One region of the Pseudoalteromonas sp. SG43-8 genome, then DNA from elsewhere that is predicted to be linked to it. Evidence: predicted binding sites of a transcription regulator. Region 1 holds the regulator's gene; the other holds the start of a gene.
The links. Region 1 encodes LexA, which represses DNA repair genes until DNA is damaged. Its sites were predicted from a motif close to TACTGTATNNNNATACAGTA; they were not measured.
Positions count from the first base shown of each region.

Region 2: H5122_RS01340 (SulA-like leucine-rich domain-containing protein) is a predicted target of LexA. The motif match lies at 1,118-1,137, and genes of this name have one in related genera.

Region 1 covers NZ_JACJEX010000013.1:81,593-85,711, reverse strand. Annotated here, with positions in the region: gene H5122_RS17415 (hypothetical protein) at 1-80, opposite strand, end outside; gene H5122_RS17410 (hypothetical protein) at 394-774, shown strand; gene H5122_RS17405 (PaaI family thioesterase) at 775-1,215, opposite strand; gene lexA (transcriptional repressor LexA) at 1,383-2,000, shown strand; gene coxB (cytochrome c oxidase subunit II) at 2,485-3,627, shown strand; gene ctaD (cytochrome c oxidase subunit I) at 3,627-4,119, shown strand, end outside.
Region 2 covers NZ_JACJEX010000001.1:274,644-278,762, reverse strand. Annotated here, with positions in the region: gene H5122_RS01350 (NCS2 family permease) at 1-278, opposite strand, end outside; gene H5122_RS01345 (tetratricopeptide repeat protein) at 397-861, shown strand; gene H5122_RS01340 (SulA-like leucine-rich domain-containing protein) at 1,160-1,594, shown strand; gene H5122_RS01335 (YchJ family protein) at 1,633-2,112, shown strand; gene H5122_RS01330 (diguanylate cyclase) at 2,187-3,104, opposite strand; gene H5122_RS01325 (DUF6172 family protein) at 3,293-3,595, opposite strand; gene H5122_RS01320 (VC2046/SO_2500 family protein) at 3,775-4,119, opposite strand, start outside.

The DNA of each region.
Region 1 (4,119 bases):
CATGCTAAAATTTGTAGTGCTAATAAATAACCTAACCATTTATGTAACTTGCGAGCATGCTTAAATATTTTTTTATTCATGTTTTAGTCTTATTATTTTTAGAGGCTAGTTTATTACATTAATAGGATAAGTTACTGCGACATTTTGTCGCAGTTTAAACTATAGCTTACTGTAATCATTTAAAAATAAAAAAGATTACACTTAAATTCCTAACATGACTTATCTGTTTAATTGAGCTGAATATTTGATATCCAGCTAGCTTTAAATGCTAAAAAATACTTAAAAGCTGCGAAATATCCATATAAAGTGGTTAATAGAGCATAGTTGATTTGGTATAACGGTAAAACTGCGTTAAAGTTTGCAATGAAATTATTAGAGGATAAATACGAAACGATGTCGGAAATTCAATTTTTAAATGTAGATCTTGAGCTTGAATCAAAGCAAGATATTAGTTTGCTAGTGGCGGACTTGAAAAAAGTCGCGACGATTTTACATTATGACAAAGACGAATACCGTCAACTAGCGCGTATTGAAGCTACAGGTGAGGTGAGCACACCTGATAAAGCCATAAACCATATATGTGAGCTTATTGAATCGTGTTCGCGTAATGCGCTAAAGCAATGGTTAAGCTGTTCACGTAGAACGTTTGATATTGGTTTTGAATCAGGGACTTCTCCTAAGTGCTTTAATCAAGCCTTAGATGCAGATACATTATTGCGTATATCTGCGATTGGTGCGGGTATGGAAATTACCATTTACCCAATCGAAAAGTAACTATCTTCGCTCTACGACTGCTGCGGTCATTTTTGATACGCAGCACAGCTCATTGCGGCTATTTGTAATTTTTATTTCCCATACTGAACTACGTTTGCCAATATGAAACGCTCTTGCCGTTGCTGTTAAAGTGCCGTTGCGAGATGCTTTTAAATGACTTGCGCTAATTTCCTGCCCTACACAGTAAAATTTAGTAAAATCGACAACAAAGTTAGCGGCATAGCTGGCAACTGTTTCGGCAAGTACAACGTTAGCACCGCCGTGAACCATGCCCATTGGGTTATGATGCTCAGGAATTGCCGGCATTGTGGCAACCAAATAATCATCGCCAATTTCTGTGACTTCTATCCCCATAGTTTTCATTAATGTTCCTTGGCCATTAATGCCTTGTTCTAACTGCTTGCACAGCTCTAAGGTGATGGGCTGGTACCAAATACTCATAATGTCTCCTTTGCATTTTTAATCATTTATAAACTTAGCTTTAGTTATATCCCTAAAATGTACACAAGTGAAATTACTTTAGCTATTTTAAGGCTTAATTTAAATTTGCGATTTTTATTTAACTGTATATACTCACAGTTAAATGTACTGTATGGAAAACCAGTTGTATGCGACCATTAACGAACCGCCAAGCTCAAATACTCGAACTAATTAAAGTTTTTATTAAAGACACTGGTATGCCTCCTACACGTGCTGAAATAGCGCAAACATTAGGTTTTAAAAGTGCCAATGCTGCTGAAGAACATTTAAAAGCACTTGCTAAAAAAGGCGTAATTAAGATGAAACCAGGTGCAAGCCGTGGTATTCAATTAATTGAAGAAGAAGAGCCAGAACAATTAGGTTTACCGCTTATAGGGCGTGTTGCTGCTGGTTCACCTATTTTGGCGCAAGAGCACGTTGAAAGTCACTGCAAAATCGATCCATTAATGTTTAAACCGGCTGCAGATTTTTTACTACGCGTTAACGGTATGAGCATGAAAGATATTGGTATTATGGATGGTGATTTACTTGCTGTACATCGTACTCAAACCGCTGAAAATGGACAAGTTGTTGTTGCTCGCCTAGACGAAGACGTAACTGTAAAACGTCTTGAGAAAGCGGGTCGTAAAGTATTACTTCATGCTGAAAACGACGATTTTGACTCTATTGAAGTAGATCTTGAGAATGAGTCTTTTAATATTGAAGGCTTAGCCGTTGGCGTTATAAGAAACGCTGATTGGATGTGACTTTAAAAATAGCTTTTAAACAAGCAGCTTTATAAATGCGTACTAATTAGTACGCATTTTTGTTTTAAAATTTGTACTAAAAAATAGGGCGTAAACAGCCCACTGACTATTTAAGCTGTAAACTTTTTTGCACTTATATTTTCCCCCTCCGAATGCGTTAAACCCCTTTGTTTTGCTCATATTTTGAACTTCCTGTTGCCCAGTTGATTACCGATTTTTTATTAATTATTCAATATCACCTGATTGTTTTTTATACTAAAACTTGCTTGTTGTTCGTTTTTTAGCTAATTGTTAATGTGCTGAGCTAATAATAACTCACAGCTTTTTAGTTTTGAGAACACACAATATACACAAACTCGTTGTTGGCGCAGCAAAACCAATCAATATTAAATAAGATTGGCTAAAAAAATAAAAATAACGAATTGGCGTTTAAGCCGTATGCCTCTTCGCTTTGCATTCGCAATAGCATCAAAGGAGCCGTCACATGGGTAAACTGACCTCTACCTTGTGGCTTATATTATGTGTTTTTTCGCACCCAGTTTTGGCTAACAGCCAATACAATATGCGCAAAGGCGTAACCGATATAAGCAATAATGTATATCAGCTGCACATGACCATATTTATAATATGTTGTGTGATTGGGGTGATAGTGTTCGCAATTATGTTTTGGGCACTTATTCATCACCGTAAATCTAAAGGGGCTGTACCTGCCCAATTTCACGAAAGCACTAAAGTAGAAATACTTTGGACTGCAATTCCGTTTGTTATTTTAATTGCTATGGCAGTACCAGCCACTAAAACCCTTATTGCAATGGAAGATGCCAGCAAAGCTGATCTCACTATTAAAATTACGGGTTCGCAATGGAAATGGCATTATGAATATATGGGCGAAGATGTAGAGTTCTACTCTATTTTATCTACCCCGCAAGATGAAATAGCGAATCTTGCAGATAAAAACCCTAACTACTTACTTGAGGTTGATAAGCCTCTTGTACTGCCAATAAATCAAAAAGTACGATTTTTAATGACTTCTGATGATGTTATTCACTCTTGGTGGGTACCTGATTTTGCAGTTAAAAAAGATGCGAACCCCGGCTTTATAAATGAAACATGGACGAACATAAACGAAGAAGGTACTTACCGAGGCCAATGTGCTGAGTTGTGTGGTAAAGACCATGGCTTTATGCCCGTTGTGGTGGTCGCTAAATCTGAAGCTGATTTTAAAACATGGCTTGCAGATGCAAAGCAGGCTAAACAAAAAGCAGCATTAGCAGATGCCGCATTACTTGATAAAACCCTCCCAAAAGAAGAGTTAATGACTTTAGGCGAACAAGTATATATGGCTAATTGTGCAGCGTGCCATCAGCCTACGGGCATGGGGTTACCGGGTGTATTTCCTGCACTTAAAGGCAGCCCGATAGTGCTTGGCGATATAAAAGATCACATTGATGTAGTTATCCATGGACGACCCGGTACGGCAATGCAAGCATTTGCCAAACAGTTATCTATAAAGCAATTAGCTGCGGTTATTACTTATAAACGTAATGCGTGGGGTAATGATACGGGTGATGTTATTCAACCGAGTCAAATACAGGCAGCTCTTGATGCCAAAGTGGAGGCGAACTAATGAGTAGCATAGTAGAACAACCTAACGCCAATGAAGCTCATCATGCTCATCACCCAGCTAAAGGTTTTAAACGCTGGCTTTACACAACTAATCATAAAGATATAGGTAGTTTATATTTAATTTTTTCGCTGACCATGTTCTTAATTGGTGGTGGAATGGCCATGGTGATCAGAGCTGAATTATTTCAACCAGGTTTACAGTTGGTCGACCCTCACTTTTTTAATCAAATGACCACAGTGCATGGTTTAATTATGGTGTTTGGTGCGGTTATGCCAGCCTTTACAGGCCTTGCTAACTGGATGATACCACTCATGATTGGCGCGCCAGATATGGCATTGCCAAGAATGAATAACTGGAGCTTTTGGATTTTACCGTTTGCGTTTTTAATCCTATTGGCATCGTTATTTATGCCTGGTGGGGGTCCTGCATTTGGTTGGACTTTTTATGCACCACTGTCCACAACATACAGTAATGACAATACTGCATTGTTTG
Region 2 (4,119 bases), on a different contig from region 1:
ATTCCTAATACGACGCCATACGTAAAAAAGGCATTTAGTCCCATGCCAGGCGCTAATGCTAATGGATAATTAGCCCATAAACCCATTATAAAACAGCCTATCGCAGCTGCTATACAGGTAGCTACAAATGCAGCCCCTTGGTCCATCCCTGCCTCAGCAAGCATAGCCGGGTTTACAAATACAATGTATACCATAGTAATAAAGGTAGTTAGGCCAGCAACGCATTCGCGTTTAACTGTTGAATTATTTTCGCTGAGTTTAAATAAGGCTTCAAACATAATAAACTTGTGATAGTAAAAAGTGGCGAGATTTTAACATAAAAATTATCTTTTACAGGACATTTTACCTTGCTATATACTAAACTGTTAAAGTAGTTAAAATAATAAATGAACCAATATGCTTAAAACAACACCTTGTGAGCAAGACTTAGAGCAACAGCTAGACAACATTTTAGGTTTTGTTACTCAACCAGAAAGCAGCCCCGCGCCCATTGATAATAAAAAAGATGAGCAAAGTACTATTAATAAAGCCCTATATTATTTAAAAAATAATCAAGCTCCATTGGCTGCAAAATGGATGCGCCTTGCTGCAATGGCAGGAAACCATAGAGCACAGTTTTATTTAGGTTTGTTTTTTGTAAAAGGTGAAGGCGTGCCACAAAGTGTATTTCATGCTGTAGCGTGGTTGAGCTTAGCGAGTAGCCAAGGGTATGCACCTGCCACTGCAGCGGTTACAGATATACGCAAACATATCGAAACTAAGCGATTTAAAGATGCTCAATGTTATGCGGCAAGTTTGTACGAACAAATTCACCAACTCCAGTTTTCTCATATGATCCCTCGCACGAGTGAAAACACATAAACCAACTAAGTTATAAGTACTGTATACAGTGTTGAAAAATACTGTATATAGTTACAAAGATACTCCTACACAGTATAAAACCCACAAATTAAAACATTACTCAAAAATTTATTTTTGAAATACCTTCTCAAAAACAAGCCTATAACAAGTTGATTAATAAAGAATTATAGATTTAAAAATAAAAAACAATGATCAAAGGCTGAATAACTGTACAAATAAATAGCATAAAATGCTTGCACGAAAGCACTGTATAAACTACTGTATATAGATACTGTATAAAAACCCAGTGAGTGAAATTATGTTACAGCCTATTACCGTAAGAACAGTTAAAAGTTACCAACAAGACGAGCAAAGCGATTGCGTAAATTTGATCCAAATTGAAGATGAAATTTCAGCGACCTTTGAGCTTTTAAAAGTATTACACCAATACAATAGCTCTAATGCATGGACGTTATTAATTGCGCCAGATCATGTACCTAGCAAAGCTTTACTTGACTCATGCTCTATTGATACAAGTAAATTACTTGTTATTAGACAGAAGCACCTAGTAAATCTAGAGTATGTATTAAATTCTGCGTTACATAATGGAAACTTTGCAGCGGTAATCACCTGGACCGATATAGTTAATAACCAACTACTTACAAATCTATCGTTCGATTTAAGTAAAACGAATACAAAACTATACTGTTTTACTAAAAACGCACAAACAACAGAGATACCACTCGCTCAATAAGCTTGTTAAACTAATGTTTTAGACTTTGTATTATTATTATGACTTCACTCAATGCCATACTATGTTTTTGCAGCAGTGGGCACAATTATGCCGATTGCTGCGAGCCGCTTCACTTATCTGTAAAGCAAGCTGACACTCCTGAACAACTTATGCGCTCACGATTCAGCGCTTATGTTATTAAAAATGCAAAATATGTTTATCAAACCTACGCAAAAGAAAAACAAGCTGAGAATCCGATTAAAGAAATCAATGATTTTGCTAACAGCTGTCGATTTATAAATCTTGATTTAATTGACTCAAGCCATGATGGCGATACTGGAACTGTAGAATTTAAAGCCCAATATTTTTATCAAAACTTATTTTGTGAGCTTCATGAAAAATCGCAGTTTATTAAAGAAAACACTCAATGGCGTTATTTAGATGGCACTATATATCCTGTTGAAGATATTAAAGTAGACAGAAATGATAACTGCCCATGCGGTAGCAATAACAAATACAAAAAATGTCATAGCATGTAATAAATAATCTTATTTAATATTTATCACCTAAAAGGTGTTTTTAAGTGGCAGAGTGATTTATTAGCTAACTAAACTTAAAAACACACTTTGTTACGCCCTTGCATTTTAGACTCATACATTTTTTCATCTGCGATCTGCAAGGTGTTTTTGTTATTTACGTATGGTTGTAGGGTTGCACCGCCAATACTAATAGTCACAAAATCATATTCTGAATATTTGTGTAATATTCCTAAATCGGCCACATTTTGTTTAATTTTATCAGCAACACAAATTGCACCTTCAGTGCTTGTATGCGGTAGAACAACTACAAACTCTTCGCCGCCGTAACGCGCAACAAAGTCGGTTGGCCTTTGCAAACTATTAGTAATAGTTTGTGCTACTAGGTTTAACACCGTATCCCCCTGCACATGACCATAGATATCATTGTATTGCTTAAAGTAATCTATATCGATGAGTAATAGTGCATAGTCGACTTTTTCTCGTAAGGCGCTTCGTTCCATTTTAGAAAAATGCGCATCAAAATAACGACGATTGAATACCTTTGTTAAATCATCTAGAAATACTTTTTGATTGAGTAAGTCATGTTGAAGTTTCATCGTGATATGGGCGCGCACTCTTCTATATAAAGTTTCCGAGTTAGTTGGTTTCTTTATAAAATCTACAGCCCCTGCTTCCCAGCACTCTTCTTCTTGATTTTCAGATGAGGTTACAAAAATAACGGGGATATCTTGTGTTTCAGATATATTTTTTAATTTTAGACATGTTTCAATACCACTCATTCCTTCCATATTAATATCGAGTAGTATTATATCTGGCGGATTATGTTTACAAATTTCAATCGCATCCTCACCACAGCTCGTTGTTGTTACACTAAAATGCTCTGATAATATTTTTTTTAATACAATTAAGCTTAATAGCTGATCATCAACGACAAGTACCTTAGAGCTCTTTAAGCTTAATTTCAATTGGTGGTCAGAGTAATTTATAGGCATGGTACAACTGTTTTGTTTTTTTAATTAAACACACCCTATATCACTATATCTTGTTATGCAAATGTTAATAAAATTCTACTTATTAGTTACTAATAAAAATGATTTATGGTGAATCTTTATTGCATAAAAACAAAAAATGAGCCACTTGGGCTCATTTTAAAACTTCGAATACTTAATTTAGTTAAGTATTATTCGTCATCATCTAAATCTAATTGCTGACGTTGAGCAGGTCGAGCTAAAATCTCTACGTAGAAAGAGGTCAAACCTTGCTTTTCAATTTCGCCAATTTGGTTACTTAATTCAGCAACGTGCACAACTTGCGCATCTTCAGCTGTGTTACCAAACTTACAGTCAAATGCCCAATAGTCAGCATCTTCAGGTAGCGTTTTATTACGCTCTCTTTTCAAATATTTTTTCACTTCGTGCTTTGCAGCATCAACCATACGAGGGTATTTGATTTTCTCGTGATTTAGCGTGAATGTTTTCTTCATTACGTTCCTAATTACCTTGGTTTAATGATAATGGCATTTCATGTCATACCATTTGACGCCATTATAGCAATTGCATTTAATTTTTGGATGCTTTTTTTTCATTAAATCAATTATTAGCAAATATATAAAGCAGACCCGTTATAAAGCATATATTAACTGATGATTATTACAATCATATATCACACCGCAATAAGCTGAAGTGGTTGATGTATTGCATCATTATTAAGGCTGTCGTAAAAAGCAGCTGCATCTATAGGAGGATTCGCAAGTTGTGTTTGTTCGCTTTTAATTCTTCTTCTGACAGCAAGCTCACAGTTATCTATTATATTAAGTGGAATATGCTTATCATCATTTCTAATCGCAAGTGGTTCAGGGCTTAAGCATTGCCTTAACTTAATACTTGTCATACCACAGCGCTCCCCTTCTTGAGATATTAATGAGGCATTAAACTGTCCAACCAACATATTGTATTCATCAGGGGCTAAAAGTTGCTTTGGACCTGCGCCAAATTGCTTTCTTAATGC